3 regions of the Acidovorax lacteus genome follow, and region 3 is predicted to be linked to each of the others. Evidence: predicted binding sites of a transcription regulator. Region 3 holds the regulator's gene; each other region holds the start of a gene.
What was found. The regulator LexA, encoded in region 3, represses DNA repair genes until DNA is damaged. The targets are predictions, from matches to a motif close to ACTGTATNNNNATACAGT.
Positions count from the first base shown of each region.

Region 1: the regulator LexA is predicted to act here: its motif matches at 3,748-3,765, upstream of ABD866_RS14795 (DNA topoisomerase IV subunit B).
Region 2: the regulator LexA is predicted to act here: its motif matches at 3,676-3,693, upstream of ABD866_RS14210 (PA0069 family radical SAM protein).

Region 1 is NZ_BAABEX010000029.1:420,651-427,452, forward strand. It holds gene bamC (NlpB/DapX family lipoprotein) at 1-618, opposite strand, end outside; gene dapA (4-hydroxy-tetrahydrodipicolinate synthase) at 673-1,569, opposite strand; gene ABD866_RS14780 (class I SAM-dependent methyltransferase) at 1,600-2,154, opposite strand; gene ABD866_RS14785 (hypothetical protein) at 2,244-2,432, opposite strand; gene ABD866_RS14790 (MFS transporter) at 2,448-3,674, opposite strand; gene ABD866_RS14795 (DNA topoisomerase IV subunit B) at 3,799-5,781, shown strand; gene parC (DNA topoisomerase IV subunit A) at 5,852-6,802, shown strand, end outside.
Region 2 is NZ_BAABEX010000029.1:297,082-303,883, reverse strand. It holds gene ABD866_RS14225 (HDOD domain-containing protein) at 1-35, shown strand, start outside; gene ABD866_RS14220 (ATP-binding protein) at 32-1,018, shown strand; gene nosR (response regulator c-di-GMP phosphodiesterase, NosR family) at 1,015-2,376, shown strand; gene ABD866_RS14210 (PA0069 family radical SAM protein) at 2,506-3,657, opposite strand; gene ABD866_RS14205 (acyltransferase family protein) at 4,033-5,166, opposite strand; gene ABD866_RS14200 (GbsR/MarR family transcriptional regulator) at 5,633-6,217, shown strand; gene ABD866_RS14195 (cytochrome ubiquinol oxidase subunit I) at 6,220-6,802, shown strand, end outside.
Region 3 is NZ_BAABEX010000007.1:485,790-492,591, reverse strand. It holds gene ABD866_RS05655 (hypothetical protein) at 229-435, shown strand; gene ABD866_RS05650 (branched-chain amino acid ABC transporter substrate-binding protein) at 566-1,696, shown strand; gene ABD866_RS05645 (D-2-hydroxyacid dehydrogenase family protein) at 2,302-3,309, opposite strand; gene lexA (transcriptional repressor LexA) at 4,470-5,144, opposite strand; gene ABD866_RS05635 (asparaginase) at 5,209-6,156, shown strand; gene ABD866_RS05630 (hypothetical protein) at 6,153-6,572, shown strand; gene ABD866_RS05625 (DUF6152 family protein) at 6,621-6,802, shown strand, end outside.

The sequences.
Region 1 (6,802 bases), on a different contig from region 3:
GCGCGGTTGCCAGACGGTGGTGTCCTTGGTGCTGCTGTTGTAGACCTCGATCAGGCCGCGGTGGCTGATGTAGATGTCGGTGCCGCCGCTGGCATTGCGCTCCAGGCGTGTGCGAAAACGGTCGCGCTCACCTGTCGAATACACCGAGTCGATCAGCTTGCCCAGTGTGGAGCGGATGATGTCCTGGGGCAGCTTGGCGCGGTTTTCGGCCCAGTCGGTTTCCATGATGCCGAGGTTGGCCTGGTCCAGGTCGAGCGTGAAACCGTTTTGCAGCCAGAAGTCGCGCACCGGCTCCCAGAGTTGGTCGGCTGGGCGCGACACCACGAGCCAGCGCTGGTTGCCGTCGCGTTCGATACGCACATCTGACAGCGTGGCGGGCGCTGTGTTGGCTGTGCCCACCGGGCGCGCCGCCTGGCCCGCCTGCATGGCGGCGGCCGACACGCTGGTGCCCGGCACGGCGTAGCGGGTGTCGCGAGACAGTTGTGTCAGATCCGGCGGTACTTCGAGCGTGGAGCCCTTGGCGGCGCTCTTGTAGTCGATCTTGTCGCCTTCCAGGACGGAGCAGCCCGCCATGGCCAGGGCAAGGGCCAGAAGGCCCAGTCGTGCAGGGTGATTCACGCGGTTGTCCTCAGGTTGTTTCGCGGGCGTCGCAGTGGGAGCCACGGCGACGGGTCAGAGCAGGCCGGCGGCGCGAAGAGCGCCTTCCACCACGGGCTGGTTGGCGGCCGTGAGCGGCGTCATGGGCAGGCGCAGCGTACCGCCGCACAGGCCCATGCGCGCCAGCGCCCACTTCACGGGGATGGGGTTGGCCTCGACAAACAGGTGCTTGTGGACGGGCATCAGGCGCAGCTGGATCTCCATGGCGCGCTTGACATCGCCAGCGATGGCGGCCACGCACAGCTCGTGCATCAGGCGCGGCGCGACGTTGGCGGTGACGCTCACGTTGCCGTGGCCGCCGCAGAGCATCAGGGCCACGGCGGTCGGATCGTCGCCCGAGTAGATGCCAAAGCCCTTGGGCGCTTCGCGGATCAGCCACTGCGCGCGCTCGATGTTGCCCGTGGCTTCCTTGATGCCGACGATGCCTGGAATCTGCGCCAGGCGCAGCACGGTGTCGTGCTGCATATCGGCCACCGAGCGGCCCGGCACGTTGTACAGAATGGTCGGCAGGTCGCCCACGGCCTCGGCAATCGCCTTGAAGTGCTGGTACTGGCCTTCCTGCGTGGGCTTGTTGTAGTAGGGCACCACCTGCAGTTGGCTGTCGGCCCCCACCTTCTTGGCGAAGCGGGCGAGTTCGATGGCCTCGGCCGTCGAGTTGGCGCCGCACCCCGCCATGATGGGCACGCGCTTGGCAGCCTGTTCCACGGCCACGCGGATGATCTCGCAGTGTTCTTCCACGTTCACCGTGGGCGATTCGCCCGTGGTGCCCACCACGCCGATGCAGTCGGTGCCCTCGGCAATGTGCCAGTCGATGAGTTTGCGCAGCGCGGGGTAGTCGACGCTGCCGTCCTCATGCATGGGCGTGACGAGGGCGACGATGCTGCCGGTCAGGGGGACGGAGTGAGAAGTCATGTCCGCAGAAGAAAACGGTAAACGGGCATTCTAACGATGCCCGGGCGCCAGAAGATGACGCGGCGGGGCGTCGGCGTGCGGTGTTTCCCGCACCGCGGCAACGCGCTGCACGAAGCGTGCGGGTGCATCAAGAAAGCCGTCTTCATACGCCACGATGCGCAGGCCTGCGCAGCGCTGCAGCAACTCCCCCGGCTGCAGCAGAAACTCGGGCCGCGCGGGGCGCCCCACGCTGGCCTGGCCATGGGCAAAGGTTTCGTACAGCAGCACGCCGCCCGGGGCCAGACTCTCCAGCAGCGTGGGCCACAACGGGCGCCACAGGTAGTTCGTGACCACCACCGCATCGAAGCGCCGGCCGGGCAGGGGCCAGGGGCCGTTTTCAATGTCGGCGGCGATGCATTCGCCCGCCGCGCCGCAGGCGGCCAGGGCTTCAGGGTCGCGGTCCACCCCGGTCACGCGGTGGCCTTGCGCTGCCAGCCACTTCAGGTGTCGGCCTGCGCCGCAGGCCACATCGAGCACGGTGCCGCCTGGGGGCAGCAGATGGGCCCAGCGCTGCACCCAAGCCGATGGTGCTTCGGTTCCATGCATGGTTTGCTATTAGATTGATAGCTGCTCGTGCTTGAATAATAAGCACAAGCAGCCGATATGGCACATATGCCGGGCGGGTGCCCCAAGGCTCAGAAGCAGGCCCAGACCTGATCCGCCAATTGCACCATGAAGCCAGGGGCGGTGTAGAGCCCGAACACCGCCAGGCAGGCAAGCACCGCCAGCAGGCCGCCGAGCCAGCGCCACCACAGGGCCGCGCGACCTGTGGCCGGGGTGACCAGCGCAGGCGCTGCAGGCGGCGGGGTCGTGGGGTTGTGCATGGTGCTCAATCGGGTTCAGGCGCGTGCGGGCTGCGCGGGGGCGCGCACGATAGCGCTTTCGCGGATGGGCAGGTTCACCAGCCCGGCCAGCACCCCCAGACCGATGGCGATGTACCAGACCAGGTCGTAGCTGCCGGTCACGTCGTACAAATAGCCGCCCAGCCACACGCCCATGAAGCTGCCGATCTGGTGGCTGAAGAACACGAACCCGCCGAGCATCGACAGATGCTGCACGCCAAAGATCTGCGCAATGGTGGCATTGGTGGGCGGCACGGTGGACAGCCACAGCGTGCCCATCACGGCCGAGAACACGTACACCGACAGCGGCGACAGCGGCACCGACAGGAACACCGCAATGGCCACTGCCCGCGCGAAGTAGATGAAGGACAGGATGAAGCGCTTGGGCATGCGCTGGCCCAGCGAGCCTGCGATGTAGGTACCGAACACGTTGAACAGCCCGATCAGCGCGAGCGCATAGCTGGCCACCTGCGGCGACAGGCCCTGGTCCTTGAGATAACTGGGCATGTGTACGCCGATGAACACCACCTGGAAGCCGCAGACGAAGTAGCCCGCCATCAGCAGCAGAAAGCTCGGGTAGCGCATGGCTTCGCCCACCGCCTGGGCGATGGTCTGTTCGCGGGGGGCGGCGGGCGCGCCGTTGCCAAAGCCCGGCTCGCGCAGACCGAAGGCCAGCGGCACGATGAGCAGCACCATGGCCGACAGGGCCAACAGCGCTTCCTTCCAGCCCAGGCTGGCGATCAGCCAGCCCTCCACCGGTACCATCAGAAACTGCCCGAACGAGCCGGCCGCGGCCGCCACACCCATGGCCCAGGAGCGTTTTTCGGGCGCGATCTGCCGACCCAGCACGCCGTAGATCACGGCATACGTGGTGCCAGCCTGCGCTGCGCCGATCAGCACCCCGGTGGTCAGCGCAAACATCAACGGCGTGGGCGACAGGGCCATGCCCGCCAGGCCCGCTGCATACAGCGCTGCACCGGCGATCAGCACGCGGAACGCGCCAAAGCGGTCGGCCGCCATGCCCGCGAAGATGCCGATGAAGCCCCAAGACAGGTTCTGGATGGCCACCGCCAGTGCAAAGGTCTGGCGCGTCCAGCCCATCTCCTGGGTGATGGGCTGCAGCCACAGGCCGAAGCCATGCCGGATGCCCATGGACAGCGTGACGATGGCAGCGCCGCAGGCCAGCACCTGCAGCATGGACAATTTCGGCGTATTGGTATGCATTCAAATAATGTAGCCAAGTTCGCCGCGCGCTGCCTGACAGCCTCGTGCCGGGCTCCCGGGTGGTGCACGCAGGGCTGTGGTTTTATCCAGCTCTCGCCGTGCCGCCGCACTACAATCCGCCGCCATGGCCACGAAACCGACCTCCACCGCCGCGAGCGACTATTCCGAAGGCTCGATCCGCGTGCTCAAGGGCCTGGAGCCCGTCAAGCAGCGCCCGGGCATGTACACCCGCACCGACAACCCGCTGCACATCGTGCAGGAGGTGCTGGACAACGCCGCCGATGAAGCCCTGGCGGGCTTCGGCAAGAAGATCCGCGTGACGCTGCATGCCGACGGTTCGGTCGGCATTGAGGACGACGGGCGCGGCATCCCCTTCGGCCTGCACCCCGAAGAAAAAGCACCGGTGATCGAGCTGGTGTTCACCCGCCTGCACGCGGGCGGCAAGTTCGACAAGGGCAAGGGCGGGGCGTACAGCTTCTCGGGTGGCCTGCACGGCGTGGGCGTGAGCGTGACCAACGCCCTGGCCACCCGGCTCGAAGTGACCAGCCACCGCGAGGGCCAGGCCGCCCGCCTGGTGTTTGCAGGTGGCGACGTGGTCGAGCCGCTGGTGGCGCGCCCGCTGGAGCCCGGCGAGCGCAAGCAGGGCACCACGGTGCGCGTGTGGCCCGATGCGAAGTATTTCGAGTCGAGCACCTTGCCGCTGGGCGAACTGACGCACCTGCTGCGCAGCAAGGCCGTGCTCATGCCCGGCGTGGCGGTGACGCTGTTGAACGAAAAGACCCGCGAAACCCAGACCTGGCAGTACAAAGGCGGCCTGCGCGACTACCTGCAGCAGACACTGTCGGCCGACCCGGTGATTCCGCTGTTCGAGGGCGAAGGCTTTGCCGACAGTGGCAACGACAGCTTTGCCGAAGGCGAGGGCGCCGCCTGGTGCGTGGCCTTTACCGAAGACGGCTCGCCAGTGCGCGAGAGCTACGTCAACCTCATCCCGACCACCGCAGGCGGCACGCATGAAAGCGGCCTGCGCGACGGCCTGTTCCAGGCCGTCAAGGGCTTCATCGAGCTGCACTCGCTCCTGCCCAAGGGCGTGAAGCTGATGCCCGAAGACGTGTTTGCGCGCGCCAGCTACGTGCTCAATGCCAAGGTGCTGGACCCGCAATTCCAGGGGCAGATCAAGGAGCGGCTCAATTCGCGCGATGCCGTGCGCCTGGTATCGGGCTTTGTGCGGCCCGCACTGGAGCTGTGGCTCAACCAGCATGTGGACTACGGCAAGAAGCTGGCCGAACTCGCCATCAAGGCCGCGCAGACCCGCCAGAAGGCAGGCCAGAAGGTCGAAAAGCGCAAGGGCTCGGGCGTGGCCGTGCTGCCCGGCAAGCTCACCGACTGCGAAAGCCGCGACATTGCGCACAACGAGGTGTTCCTGGTCGAGGGCGATTCGGCCGGCGGCAGCGCCAAGATGGGCCGCGACAAGGAATGCCAGGCTGTGCTGCCGCTGCGCGGCAAGGTGCTCAACACCTGGGAGGTGGACCGCGACCGGCTGTTTGCCAACACCGAAGTGCACGACATTTCCGTGGCCATCGGCGTTGACCCCCACGGCCCGAATGACGAGCCCGACCTGTCGGGCCTGCGCTACGGCAAGGTGTGCATCCTGTCGGACGCCGACGTCGACGGTGCGCACATCCAGGTGCTGCTGCTCACGCTGTTTTTCCGCCACTTTCCCAAGCTCATCGAGCGCGGCCATGTGTACGTGGCCCGGCCCCCGCTGTTCCGCGTGGACGTCCCCGCCCGCGGCAAGAAACCAGCCGCCAAGCTCTACGCGCTGGATGACGGCGAGCTGCAGGCCATCCTCGACAAGTGCGCCAAAGACGGCGTGCCGCGCGAGAAGTGCCAGATCAGCCGCTTCAAGGGCCTGGGCGAGATGAACGCCGAGCAGCTCTGGGAAACCACGCTCAACCCTGATACGCGCCGCCTGCTGCCGGTGCAGCTGGGCACGCTGGACTTTGCCTCCACCGAAGGTCTGATCACCAAGCTCATGGGCAAGGGCGAGGCCGCAGCCCGCCGCGAGCTGATGGAACTGCACGGCGATGCCGTGGAAGTGGACGTCTGAGCCCGCCCGCCTGCCCCACGATCTGCCTGTTGCGCCGCCTGGCGCGCCCCGATTGAACTGCTGAAGCCGAATGTCCGACTCCACCCTTCCTCTGCTGCAGACCGCCGGTGACGACGATGCCATCACCCTGGGCGGCTATGCGCAGCGCGCCTACCTTGAATACGCGCTCTCGGTCGTCAAAGGCCGCGCGCTGCCCGACGTGTGCGACGGCCTCAAGCCCGTGCAGCGCCGCATCCTGTACGCGATGGACCGCATGGGCCTGGGCTACAGCGGCGCCAGCCGCAACGTGGCGGCCAAGCCCGTCAAGAGCGCCCGCGTGGTGGGCGATGTGCTCGGCCGCTTTCATCCGCACGGCGACCAGTCGGCCTACGACGCGCTGGTGCGCATGGCGCAGGACTTTGCGCAGCGCTATCCGCTGATCGATGGCCAGGGCAATTTCGGCAGCCGCGACGGCGACGGCGCGGCCGCCATGCGCTACACCGAGGCCCGCCTGTCGCGCATCACCAGCCTGCTGCTCGACGAGATCGACGAAGGCACGGTCGATTTCATGCCCAACTACGACGGCAGCACGCAGGAGCCGCGCCAACTGCCCGCACGCCTGCCGTTCGCGCTGCTCAACGGCGCCAGCGGCATCGCCGTGGGCCTGGCCACCGAGATCCCGAGCCACAACCTACGCGAAGTGGCTGATGCCTGCGTCGCCCTGGTCAAGAACCCCAAGCTCACCGACGAGGAGCTGTTCGCGCTGATTCCCGGCCCCGACTACCCGGGTGGCGGGCAGATCATCAGCAGCACGGCCGACATCCAGGACGCCTACCGTACGGGCCGGGGCAGCCTCAAGGTGCGCGCGCGCTGGAAGATCGAAGACCTGGCGCGCGGCCAGTGGCAGATGGTGGTGACCGAGCTGCCGCCGGGCGTGTCGGCGCAGAAGGTGCTCGAAGAGATCGAGGAGCTGACCAACCCCAAGGTCAAGACCGGCAAGAAGGCGCTCACGCAGGACCAGACCCAGCTCAAGGCCACGCTG
Region 2 (6,802 bases), on a different contig from region 3:
AAGCCATTCTTCGACCAATACCGGAGGCCGTATGAACACCCTCCAAACACTGCCCGCCGAGCCCACACTGGCCGAAATGTCCGATGCGCAGATCCGCGCCATCGTGGGCGAGCTGCTGCAGGCCAACAAAGACCTCAAGACCCTCAACGCCCGGCTGTCAGACGCACAGAACAAGCTGATGCAATCCGAAAAGCTCGCCTCCATCGGCCAGCTGGCGGCGGGCGTGGCACACGAGATCAACAACCCCATCGGCTTCATCTTCTCGAACTTCGGCACGCTGGAGCAGTACCTGGGCGATCTGTTCGACATCCTGCAGGCCTACGAAGACGCAGAGGCCAGCATCCAGGACCCGACCGTGCTCATGCGCCTGCGCACACTCAAGTCCGAGCGGGATCTCGCCTACCTCAAGGACGACATTCCGACGCTGATGCACGAGTCGCGCGACGGCATTCAGCGCGTGCGCAAGATCGTGCAAGACCTCAAGGACTTTTCGCGCGTGGACGCGCGCCAGGAATGGGAGACCGTGTCCCTGCACCACGGCATCGACTCGACGTTGAACATCGTCAACAACGAGATCAAGTACAAGGCCGACGTCATCAAGGAATACGGCGACATCCCGGAAGTGCAGTGCCTGCCGTCCGAGCTGAACCAGGTGTTCATGAACCTGCTGGTCAATGCGGCCCATGCCATTACGGCCGAACGCGGCACGATCCGCATCCGCACGGGCACGCATGGCGCGCATGTGTGGGTGGAGGTGTCGGACAACGGCTGCGGCATCGCGCCCGAGAACCTGGCGCGCATTTTCGATCCGTTCTTCACCACCAAGCCCGTGGGCAAGGGCACCGGCCTGGGCCTGTCGCTGTCCTACGGCATCGTGCAAAAGCACGGAGGCCGCATGGAGGTGTGCAGCGAGCTGGGCCAGGGCACGTCCTTCCGGGTGACCCTGCCCATCCAGCAGCCGCCCGTGGCCGACACGGCCGCACCGGCACCGGCCGCCCTTGCCGAAAGCCGCCCATGACCGATCAGATTGCCCCGAGCACCACGCCCGCACCATCGGAGCCAGTAGGGCCCGTCGGCAGCCCCGCCATGGCGGCTTCGACGTGGACGGTGCTGTGCGTGGACGACGAGCCGAACATCCTGTCGGCGCTCAAGCGCGTGCTGCGCGCCGAAGACTGCCGTGTGCTGCAGGCCGGCGGCGGTGCCGAGGCGCTGTCGGTGCTGGAGCGTGAAACCGTGGACGTGGTCATCAGCGACATGCGCATGCCCGGCATGGACGGCGCTGCCCTGCTGGCGCAGGTGCGCGAACGCTGGCCCGAGGTGGCGCGCATTCTGCTCACCGGCTATGCCGACATGAACGCGACCATCGCGGCCATCAACGAAGGCCAGATCTACCGCTACATCCACAAGCCCTGGGACGAGACCGAACTGCGCGTGACGGTGCGCCAGGCCGTCGAGCGGCAGCGGCTGGAGCGCGAACGCGCAGCGCTGCAGGCGCTCACGGCGTCGCAGAACGAAGCGCTGCGCGAGCTGAACGCCACGCTGGAGGCGCGCGTGGCCGAACGCACGGCCGATCTGCGCAGCGCCAACGAAAAACTGCAGCGCAGCTACCTCACCAGCATCAAGATCTTCTCCAGCCTGATGGAGCTGCGCAGCGGCCCGCTGGCCGGGCACGGCAAGCGCACGGCGCAACTCGCACGCCGCGTGGCCCTGGCCATGGAACTCCCGCCCGACGCGGTACAGGACGTCTTCGTGGCCAGCCTGATCCACGACGTGGGCTTCATGGCGCTGCCCGACAGCATCCTGTCCAAACCCGTGGGCCGGCTCACGGCCGAGGAGCTGGCCCAGTACCGCCGCCACCCCGAACTGGGCGCCCAGGCCTTCATGGCACTGGACGAGCACCAGGGCGTGGCCACGGTCATCCGCAGCCACCACGAGCGCTTTGACGGCAGCGGTTTCCCGCAGCAGCTGCAGGGTGCCGACATTGCGCTGGGCGCGCGCATTCTGGCCGTGGTGGACACCTACGACGACCTGCTGCACGGCCACCTGACGGGCGCCAACCTGACCGAAGCCGAAGCCCGCACGCTGCTGCAGCGCGGCCGCGGCACGCAGTTTGATCCCGAGGTGGTGGATGTGTTCCTGCACATCACCCAGCAGGCCAAGCCCACCCAACGCCCGCTGGTGCCCACCGACACCGAATCGCTGGTGCCCGGCATGGTGCTGGGCAAGGACCTGGTCTCCAAAGAAGGCGTGCTGCTGCTGTCGGCCGGGCATGTGCTCTCGGCCGAGATGATCCACCGCATCCGCCGCTACGAAAAAACCGAGGGGCTGCAGATCGTGCTCGACATCCGCCTGCCGGAGCCGAACGCCGCGCGCTAAGGGTCTGTGCCTTCGTGCCCGTGCCTTGGGCCTGCGCACCCGGCCCGTGCATGGCCTAGGCCCACACAGCGCCTGGGCACCCGCCGTATCTGCACGCCTGCATGCGCGCCCTGCCAGCCCGTGGGCCCGTCAGAACAGGCTGTGCTGGCCGCGCACGGCGGCCGGGCGAAACTGCTGCAGATCCAGCTCGGTGCGCTCGCGGTTGAGTCCCAGGCGCGCGCAGGCCTTGGCAAAGCGCTGGCGCAGCAGGTCGGCCCACAGGCCCTGCCCCTTCATGCGGCTGGCAAAGTCGCTGCGGTAACTGCGGCCTTCGGCGCGCTCGGTGTCGGTCAGGCCGTGCGTGTCCTGCACACGGGCCATCACGCGGGCCGCGCGGTCCGGGTAGTGCTGCTGCAGCCAGGCGCGAAAAATCGGGTCCAGTTCCCAGGGCAGGCGCAGCACCGTGTAGAACGCGCTGCGCGCCCCGGCGTCGCGCGCGGCTTCGAGCACCTGCTCCATGTCTTCGTTCACAAACGGAATCTGCGGTGCCACGCTCACGCCCACGGGCACCCCGGCCTCGGCCAGGGCCCGGATGGTGCGCAGCCGCCGGTGGGGCGCAGCGGCGCGCGGCTCCAGAATGCGCGCCAGCCGGGCGTCGAGCGTGGTGATGGTCACGTACACCGCGGCCAGCCGCCGCGCAGCCAGCGGCGCCAGCAGGTCCAGATCGCGCTCCACGCCGCTGGACTTGGTGATCAGCGCCAGCGGATGGCCCGCCCGCCCCAGCAGCTCGACCACGCCGCGCGTGAGGCGCAGTTCGCGCTCGGCCGGCTGGTAGCAGTCGGTGGCAGAGCCCACGTTGACCAGCGTGGGCCGGTAGCCGGGCCGCGTGATCTCGTCGGCCAGCACCTCCACCACGTTCTGCTTGGCGATGATGCGGGTCTCGAAATCCAGCCCGGGCGAGAGGTTCAGGTAACTGTGCGTAGGCCGCGCGTAGCAGTACACGCAGCCGTGCTCGCAGCCCCGGTAGGGGTTCACCGAGCGCTCGAAAAAGATGTCGGGCGAGTCGTTCTCGCACAGCGCGCTGCGCACGGTTTCGAGCCGCACCTGGGTGGTGGGAGGTGGCGGCCGATCCGGCAGCCCGTCGGCCCCCACGGCAGGCCCGCCCCAGCCGTCGTCAAAGGCTTCGCGCTGGTCGCTCACGAAGCGGTGCGCCACCGCCATGGACACACCGCGCCCCTTGAGCGCTGCCACCGCAGCCGCTGGCAGGCCGGACTTGGGAGTCAGCGTATCGGCCGAGTCCATGTGCAAGGGCTTTGACATACTGTACGAATATACAGTTTTGTTGGTGCTTTGGGCACCCATCCAGCAGGCGATGGAGCAGGCCACACCGCTGCAGCCCGAGACGGTGCGGCGCCCTCCGTGTTGCACGGGTCTTGAGCGGCGGCCACCGCCCGCGGCGTTGCCTCGGTGGTGGACTTCCCGTTGTGTGTTTTTTGCTATTGATTTGATAGCTGCTCGTGCTTGATTTATAAGCACGAGTGGCCTCAAAGGCCTCGAAGGCCTCAAAGGCCTGAAGGCTGCCACCGCCCTGCGCAAGCCCCACAGGCCTACAGGCACCGGCCTCAAGGCCCACGCTCAAGCCTGCTGCCGGGCAGCGCCGCAGCCGTGGGGCGGGCGTCAGGCCGTGGCCAGCGCGTACGCCTCCAGCAGGCCACCGGTCAGCAGCAGGCCGGCCAGCCAACGCAGGGCCGAGCGCAGGTCGGTGCTGCGCGACTCGACCCCCGCGTACAGCAGCTGCCCCGCCGCCAGCGACAGGCCCCAGGCCAGCACCATGCCCGCGGCGTGCAGGGCGGGCACCGGGGGCCACCAGCGGCTGGCCACGGCGTTGACCAGCAGGCAGACGGCAAAGTGGATCAGAAACACCGAGTACGAGCGCTGGCCCAGCTGCACCAGCGGCGCCCAGCCCCCACTGCGCAGCAACGGCGAGCGCATGACCCCCACCAGCAGCAGCGCTGTGGCACCTGCCACGGCAATGCGTGTGCGGGGGTCCAGCCACAGCGCCACGCCCACCAGCAGCCCCAGGGTCAGCAGCCAACCCAGCGGACGGGCCGACTGCACCGCCCAGTAGGCCACGATGCCCAGCGCATACGCGCCCCAGAAGTACAGCGCCCAGTTGTCCCACGCGGCATCGCGGTTGAAGCCCCACAGCGACGCCGCAGCCCCTGCCACCACCAGCGCCTGTGCGGCGCGCAGCGCGTGCTGCGCCCCCTGCACACCACCGCGCCTGCGGCCCACGGCCCGCGCAGCCGACCATATCAGCAGCGCGCAGCAGAACAGTTGCAGGTCGATGGCCACATACCAGACCCCGGCCGACAGCGACTCGTAGCCCAGCACCCCATGCAGCAGCAGCCCATGCGCCAGCAGTTGCAGCCCGTCGGGCTCGCCCGGCACCGAATCGTGTGCGAACCAGGCGCGCACCAGCGCGGCCACGGCCAGCGTGACCAGCAGCGCCACCAGATACGGCGTGACCAGCCGCGCATAGCGGCGCAGCGCCTGTTGCCAGGCGCTGTCGTAGCGGGCCACGCCCTGGGGGGCCAGGCTGGCCGCCGCCAGATAGCCCGCCAGCACCAGAAACACCTGCACGGCCATGCGGCCGTAGTCGTACAGCCAAGCGATCAGCGCCGGGGCCAGCGGCTGCGCGATATCCGACATCGGGCCGTAGAAGGCCAGGTGGTGCGCCACGATCACCGCGCAGGCCAGGCCTTTGGCCATATCGAGAAACGGGGTGCGGGACATCGGAGCGGTGGCCATGACGGGCGGCAAAGGGTGGACGAGCGAAGGAGGCGGCTGCACGCGCCAGCCCAGCCCGTGCGGGCCACGCGACGCCAGCCGTGGCGGGCAAACCGCATATTGTCCCCTGCCCGCGCGTGGCTTTGCAGCGCCCGCGCGACAAAAAGAGCGCCGCCTCCAGCGGGGGGCACTGCAGCGCCGGGCACTTGCAGACCGCATGCGCGGCGAACACGGCGACCCGCGCGCGTGCACACCACCGCGCCTGCGGCATGTGTCGCCCCACCCCATGCTCGACCTTGCCCGCCCAGCCCCACCCTTTGCAGCGCCTGTTCACACCATGCCAGCGCCCTGCCACACCGGCGGACTGCGCGTGCGCCGGGCTGCCCAGCAACTCCACGCCAGATCAACTCCCTACACACTTTGCGGAAATTCGCGAATTTTCAGTAAATACTGAAATTTCAGGAGAAGCCGGATATCATGCCGTTCCATGACCTCCGTCAATACCTTGCTTCCCCCGCTCAACCGGCAGTTCGTGGCGCACTTTGGCGAAATGGGCAGCCGCTGGGGCATCAACCGGACGGTGGGGCAGATCTATGCCCTGATCTTCCTGTCGCAACGCCCGCTCAATGCCGACGAAATCGCCGAGGCGCTGGAGTTCTCGCGCTCCAACGTGAGCATGGGCCTCAAGGAGCTGCAGGCCTGGCGGCTGGTGAAGCTGAGCCACCGGCCGGGCGACCGGCGCGAGTATTTCGAGGCCCCGCAGGACGTGTGGGAGATCTTCCGCGTGCTGGCCGAAGAGCGCCGCCGCCGCGAGATCGAGCCCACGCTGTCGATGCTGCGCATGGCGCTGCTGGAGGAGCCCTCCACCGAGCAGGAACGCCACGCCCAGGAGCGCATGCGCGAGATGCACGACCTGATCGACCGCCTGATGACCTGGTTTGACGACGTGCAGCGCCTGGCACCCGAAACCGCGCTGCAACTGATGGGCATGGGCACCGCGGTCACGCGGGTGCTCGAATTCAAGGACCGCCTGACGGGCAAGGGCGGCACGCCAAACGCCAAGGGGCAATGACCATGGACGACACCCTGCTGCTGTCGCGCATCCAGTTCGCGGCCAACATCAGCTTCCACATCCTGTTTCCCACCATCACCATCGCGCTGTGCTGGTTTTTGGTGTTCTTCCGCCTGCGCCATGCGGCCACGCGGGGCACGCCCGCTGCCGCGGCGTGGGAGCAGGCCTACTACTTCTGGACCAAGGTGTTCGCGCTCACCTTCGCGCTGGGCGTGGTGTCGGGCATCACCATGAGCTTCCAGTTCGGCACCAACTGGCCGGGCTTCATGGAGCGGGCGGGCAACATTGCCGGGCCGCTGCTGGGCTACGAGGTGCTCACAGCCTTCTTCCTGGAGGCCACCTTCCTCGGCATCATGCTGTTCGGCCGTAACCGGGTGTCGGAGCGCATGCACCTGTTTGCCGCGCTCATGGTGGCCATTGGCACCACGCTGTCGGCGTTCTGGATCTTGAGCCTCAACTCCTGGATGCAGACGCCTGCGGGCTATGAAATCATCGACGGCAAGTTCCACGCCGTGGACTGGTGGGCCATTGTGTTCAACCCCTCGTTCCCGTACCGGCTGGGGCACAAGCTGCTGGCCTCGGGCC
Region 3 (6,802 bases):
GCTGGCACCGCAAGCGCGCGCCCCGGCCATCGTGCCGATTCCTCCTCTGCCGCGCCGCCAGCGGGTGCTGGCCCTGCCCATGTGGCTGCGGTACCCGCCGCTCTGCAGGGGCAGGCCCCCGCTGCTCCCGTGATGCAGGCCTCGGCGCTGCCGCCGAGTGGGCGGCCGACGGTAACGCCGGCCGCCACACCCGCTCTACCGAGCGCCGCTTTGCTGGAGGAGCATCTCGTGCACCAAGTGCTTCAGCGCATCGATGTGCGGCTGGGGCCCAGGCTGGAGCGGGTGGTCGCTGACGTGGTGCGGGAGCAGACGCGGCAGCTGTTGCCACGGCTTCGCGAGGAGTTGGCAACGGTCGTGCAGCGGGTGGTGAATGAGGCGGTCGCCGAGGAGCTGGCACGGCCGCTGCCGATGCCCCCAAAAGGGTCGGGGCGATGACAGGGTTATCCCCTGTGGTTTCCGGCCCATGTCATCGTGTTCCCTAATGATCTGGCCCATAAATTGCGATATGTTCGCCTGCGTTGAGACACCAGACGAATCTCAGCGTTTATCTTTACTGGAGATTGATATGCAATTGAAGTTGAAACTGACCGTGGTTGCTGCTATCGCAGCTGCTGCTGGTGTGGCCTCTGCACAAGAGCAGGTGGTCAAGATCGGCCACGTGGCACCGGTTTCTGGCGCCCAAGCCCACTACGGCAAGGACAACGAAAATGGCGCTCGCATGGCCATCGAAGAGCTCAACGCCCAGGGCGTGACCATCGGCGGCAAGAAGATCAAGTTCGAGCTGGTGGCTGAAGACGACGCAGCCGATCCCAAGCAGGGCACCGCCGCAGCACAGAAGCTGTGCGATGCCAAGGTGGCTGGCGTGGTGGGCCACCTGAACTCCGGTACGACGATTCCCGCTTCGAAGGTTTACAACGACTGCGGCATTCCGCACGTCACCGGTGCTGCAACCAACCCCAACCTGACCCGCCCGGGCTACAAGACCACCTTCCGCATCATCGCCAACGACAATGCGCTGGGTTCGGGTCTGGCCGTGTACGCAGCCGACACGCTCAAGCTGAAGACCGTGGCCATCGTGGACGACCGCACCGCATACGGCCAGGGCGTGGCAGACGTGTTCAAGAAGACCGCTGCCGCCAAGGGCATCAAGGTGGTGGACGAGCAGTTCACGACCGACAAGGCCACCGACTTCATGGCGATCCTGACCGCCATCAAGGCCAAGAATCCCGATGCCATCTTCTACGGCGGCATGGACCCCCAAGCCGGCCCGATGCTGCGCCAGATGGAACAACTGGGCATGGGTAACGTGAAGTTCTTCGGCGGCGACGGCATCTGCACGTCTGAAATCGCCAAGCTCGCCGCTGGTGCCAAGACCCTGAACAACGTGGTCTGCGCCGAAGGCGGTGCCTCGCTCGACAAGATGCCTGGCGGCAAGGCCTGGAAGGCCAAGTACGACGCCAAGTACCCCGGCCAGTTCCAGGTGTACAGCCCCTACACCTACGACGCCACCTTCCTGCTGGTGGACGCCATGAAGCGCGCCAACTCGGTGGATCCCAAGGTGTACATCCCCGAGCTGGCCAAGAGCAACTTCAAGGGCGTGACCTCCACGATCCAGTTCGAGCCCAACGGCGAACTGAAGAACCCCGCGATCACGCTGTACGTCTATAAGGACGGCAAGAAGTCGCCCCTGAACTGATCTTTGTCACCCACGGCCCCACTGTCTGGGGCCGGTGAGTGGATCAGGAGCCCCGCCTTGTGCGGGGCTTTTTTGTTATGGAGATCGCGCGTGCCTGGAGCCATGGCGAAGGCATAGAACAGCGGTGCACATACCGGCCGCGTGCCCCCGTGCCCTGATGGAGCCATGCGAATGCGTGCGTCGGCTACCCGTATCTGGGCCGAGGCCCGCGATTTGAGGTTTGATGCTGGAGCCGCCAGGGGGCCCGCAGGCGAAATGGGGCCGCAGATTTCGTGGGCGGCCTGGTGGTCATCCCGCCGCGCGCTATGGTGCCTTGAGAGGTGCTGGTCCGTATCCCACTCAGCTCGCCGAGTGCGGCGCTAGCCCGTGTTGGTGGATGGTCGATGGCCTAACAAAACCACCAGGCCGCCAGGGTGCTTGCGCGTGGTAAGCGCTGCAGCCGTACAGCAGGTTGGGTCTGTGCTGGCAGGGCAGCTCCATCCCTTCCTCCGTGCGCAGGCCCCCTGTCTGCTGCCGGTCGCTAATGCCATGCTGCCCGTATCTGCACTGCGGGGGGTTCCGCGGGCCTTGGCGGCGCACGAAAAGCTATGGTGCGCCAGCGCAGTTCAGCGGCGGACCTGGAGCGCGCCGGGGTTGACAATGTTGGTAGGCGTGCCGCGGATGAAGTTCACCACGTTGTCAAACGCTGCGCCAAAGTACAGCTCGTAGCTGTCCTGCTCGACATATCCGATGTGCGGCGTGCAAATGCAGTTCTCGAGCCGCAGCAGGGCGTGGCCTTGCAAAATGGGCTCGCTTTCAAACACGTCCACGGCGGCCATGCCGGGCCGCCCCCGGTTGAGCGCGGCGATCAGCGCATCCGATTCGATGAGCTCTGCGCGCGAGGTGTTCACCAGCAAAGCGGTCGGCTTCATGCACGATAGATCTTCGAGCGTGATCATGCCGCGGGTCTCTTCGTTGAGCCGCAGGTGCAGGGAAATGACGTCGCACTGGGCAAAGAAGTCCTCGCGGCTCGTGGCAACCTGATAGCCGTCGGTCAGGGCCTGGACGCGGGAGGCTTCTCGGCCCCAGACGCGCACATTCATCCCGAAGGCGCGGCCGTAACCCGCCACCAGCTGGCCGATCCGCCCGTACCCCCAGATGCCGAGCGTCTTGCCGCGCAGCACGCTGCCAATACCGAAGTTGGGGGGCATGGACGCGGCCTTCAGGCCCGATTGCTGCCATGCGCCATGCTTGAGGTTGGAGATGTACTGTGGCAGCCTGCGCATGGCTGCCATGACCAAGGCCCAGGTCAGTTCGGCGGGAGCCACCGGGGAGCCCACCCCTTCGGCGACGGCAATGCCGCGCTCGGTGCAGGCCGCCACGTCCACATGCGGGCCGATGCGCCCTGTCTGGGCGATGAGCTTGAGTCGGGGGAGTTTTTCGACCAGTTGCCGGGTGATCTGCGTGCGCTCGCGTATCAGCACGATGATGTCGGCGTCCCGGAGCCGTACGGACAACTGGCCCAGGCCCTTGACGGTATTCGTATACACCTTGGCGCTGTAGGCATCCAGGCGCGAGGCGCACTGGAGCTTGCGGACGGCATCTTGGTAGTCGTCCAGGATCACGATATTCATGGGCGTCATTGTGCCTTGCTCGCTGCTGGGCCTGAGGCCGGTAGGGGGTAGTCGTTCGCACGCTGAAACGGATCGCACGAAGTTCGGAACCTCTGTCGCGACGCGCGATAGCGATCCATGAGACCTTCTGGCCTACTAAGCGTCCGCGTCGCGCGTCCGTTCAAGATCAGCCGAGCCGCCAATGGCGCAAGATGCAGTGCACAGCATGAGGTCGAAAAGTGGCCTGGAGTGAGCGGAGTCAAGCACGAGCAGCTATTCAATCAATAGCAAGCTGTCTTGGTTGCCGATCTTTGCCCCGACGGGGAGTGCACTTCTGCCTCCTTGAGAGAAAACGCCCGCAGCAGCGGGCCTTGGGCCAGCTAGCATGCGGCCGGGCATGACGGCAAGCGGGAGGTAATTACGGGGCTCGCCGCCGTCACCAGCGCAGGCTGCAGTGTCCTGCGTGGACCTGCCCGGTGTGTCGCGAACGGTGTGTGAGGTGCGTATCGTTGGAAGGCGATCGCCTGACACTGCATCTACCAACGGCGCCGAGTGAGTGGATCACGTTCAGGCTGCGCTTTCGACGATCTCGCCTCGTTGCTCCAGTTGGGCCAGCCGGTCCAATTCCGCACATACGTCGGCCAGCCGCCCCGAAATCGCCAGCCGGGCGCCCCCTCGGTGGCCCCGGGCGTAGCGAATCTTGATGGGATGAGTTCCCCGGACGCAGGGATCGTTGGCAGCCTGACGGTCGCTGGCGATGGCCGGGGCGCGCGTCGCTGGGCGACTGTCGGGGGTGTGTGGCACCACCGTGAGGGGAACGCCGATTGTCCGCGCTGGCTCGTCCAGGCGCATGCGGTGTGCCGACGCCGGATATTCAGGGGTTCTGCCGAGGTCGGCCATAAGTGAGGGCGCCCAGCGCCGCGGCGGGGGCAAATCCGCCAAGGAGCAACGCAGATTGGGCTGCGACCCCGTTGTGTCTGCGTCCGGCTGGCGGAAGGGCTCTTGCCCAACTGGCGAAGAACGGTTGCGGATCCACGCTTGAAACCAAGACTGCACGATGCGGGCGAATGCCATGTGAATGCTCCAGACAAGGCGCCGGCAGGATTCCAAGGAACGACCGCATCCGGAGGGCCGCATCTCTGTGGACGCTGACGCCCGCCACCTCCGGTGTGTCGGATAAATCAGGAAAGCATGTGGTTGCGGATCAGCCCGACCGCGAGCCCTTCGATTTCAAAGGGCTCGCCAGGCTGTACGACGATGACTGGATAGTCGGGGTTCTCGGGCAGCAGTTCGACCGAGCCGCCTGTGCGTTTGAGGCGCTTGACCGTGACTTCGTCCCCCAGACGTGCCACCACGATCTGACCGTTGCGCACCTCTTTGGTCGCTTGCACGGCTAGCAGATCGCCGTCCATGATGCCGGCGTCGCGCATGGACATGCCGCGCACCTTGAGCAGGTAGTCCGGCGTCTGCGAGAACAAACCCTGTTGCAGCGCGTAGGTTTGATCAACGTGCTCTTGCGCGAGAATGGGCGACCCGGCAGCCACGCGGCCGATGAGCGGCAACAGCAGCTGTTGAAACCCCGGGAGCGTGCCCGAGTTGCGCTCGGCTTGGTCTGCGACTCGTCGTGTGGGTGCGCCGCTGCGCAGGCGGATACCCCGGGACGTGCCGCTCACGAGTTCGATGACTCCCTTGCGGGCCAGCGCCTGCAGGTGCTCTTCTGCGGCGTTGGCCGACTTGAAGCCTAGTTCGGCGGCGATTTCGGCCCGGGTGGGTGGGGCGCCTGTGGTCGCGATGGCGGTGCGGATCAGATCCAGGATCTGTTGCTGCCGTGCGGTCAGTTTGGGGTGGTCCGTCATGGTGTACTGGGTGACATACTGTCAATAATCACAGTACCTGTATTTTTGTTCAGTTTTGAGGAGTCTGCAAGTGGTGGGGGACAAGATCCTGGTGCTGGGGACAGGGGGGACCATTGCCGGTCGCGCGGCAGAGGCAGCGGATAACGTGGGCTATACAGCCGCGCAGGTGTCTGTGCACGATCTTCTGCGGCCGTTGCTGGCACATGCGGGGCTGACTGACATAACAACCGAGAGCGAGCAGGTCGCGCAGGTCGATAGCAAGGACATGGATGCTGACATCTGGCGCACCCTTGCCGCGCGGTGCCGTCGGGCCTTGACCGATCCGGCGGTGCGGGGGGTCGTGATCACCCACGGCACCGATACGGCCGAGGAGACCGCGTGGTTCCTGCACAGCGTGCTGCCTGTGGGCAAGCCCGTGGTATTGACCTGTGCAATGCGCCCCGCGACGGCCCTGACACCTGACGGGCCGCAGAACCTGCTCGATGCAATCGCGGTGGCTGCCGATGCAGGCAGTCGGGGTGTCCTGCTTGTGGCCAGTGGAGAGATCCACACCGCGCAGGCAGTGAGCAAGGTGCATCCGTACCGTGTCCAGGCTTTTGCATCCGAAGAAGGCGGCCCCTGTGGCTGGGTGGAAGAAGGGTCTGTGCGCTGGGCTCGCGCAGAGGCCGGTGCTCCGCTGCAGCCCGGCGCGGGGCCGCGTGAGTCTGCCGGCGCCTGGCCCTGGGTGGAACTGCTGACGAGCGCTGCTGCTAGCGATGGCCGGGTGGTGGATCTGCTGGTGGATGCCGGTGTACAAGGGCTGGTGGTTGCGTGTACTGGCAATGGCACCTTGCACGTCCGGCTGGAGGAGCGACTGCTGCAGGCCGCGGCGCGGGGGGTGCCGGTCGCTGTGGCAAGCCGCTGCCGTGCGGGGCGCTTGGTGGGCGCGGGTGACCCGCGCTTCGTTCGGTTTGCGGGGCTGTCGCCCGTGAAGGCGCGTATCAGCCTTGCACTGAGCCTCTTGAAGGCATGATGCTGCAATCGTGGCTCACCCATGCGTGGCTGTACCCCACGCTGGAGGTTGTGCACATCCTGGGCATCGCCTTGCTACTGGGCAATCTGCTGACCCTGGAAGTGCGTCTGTGGGGAGGCGCATCCAGTCTGGCCGTGCCAGCGTTGGCACGGCTGTGCATCGCGCTCGCTCTCACAGGTTTTGTCCTGGCAGCCGCGTCGGGGCTGGTGATGTTTGCCTTGCAGGCCCAGGAGCTTCTGAGCAACGACCGCTTTGTCTGGAAGATGGGCCTGCTGTTGCTTGCGGGCATGAATGCGGCCGCATTCCACGCGCGGGCTTCGTTGCAGCGCCTGGATGTCTGGGCCAGAATCCAGCTCGTGCTGTCGGCCCTGTTGTGGCTCAGCGTATTGGTGCTGGGTCGATGGATCGCCTACTGACCGACTGCGAAACCCTTTGAGATTCCAACGCCCTTGGGGAGTCACGCCATGGATCTTCAGCGACGTCACTTTTGCACGGTCAGCCTGGTGTTACCGGCCAGTGCCTGGGCCCACCACGGTTGGAGCAGCTTTGACCTGGAGCGGCCATGGTATTTGGCGGGGGTGTTGCAGCAGGTGCGCTGGGCCAATCCGCATGCCGAACTGCAGTTGCGGGTAGACACGGGCCTGCA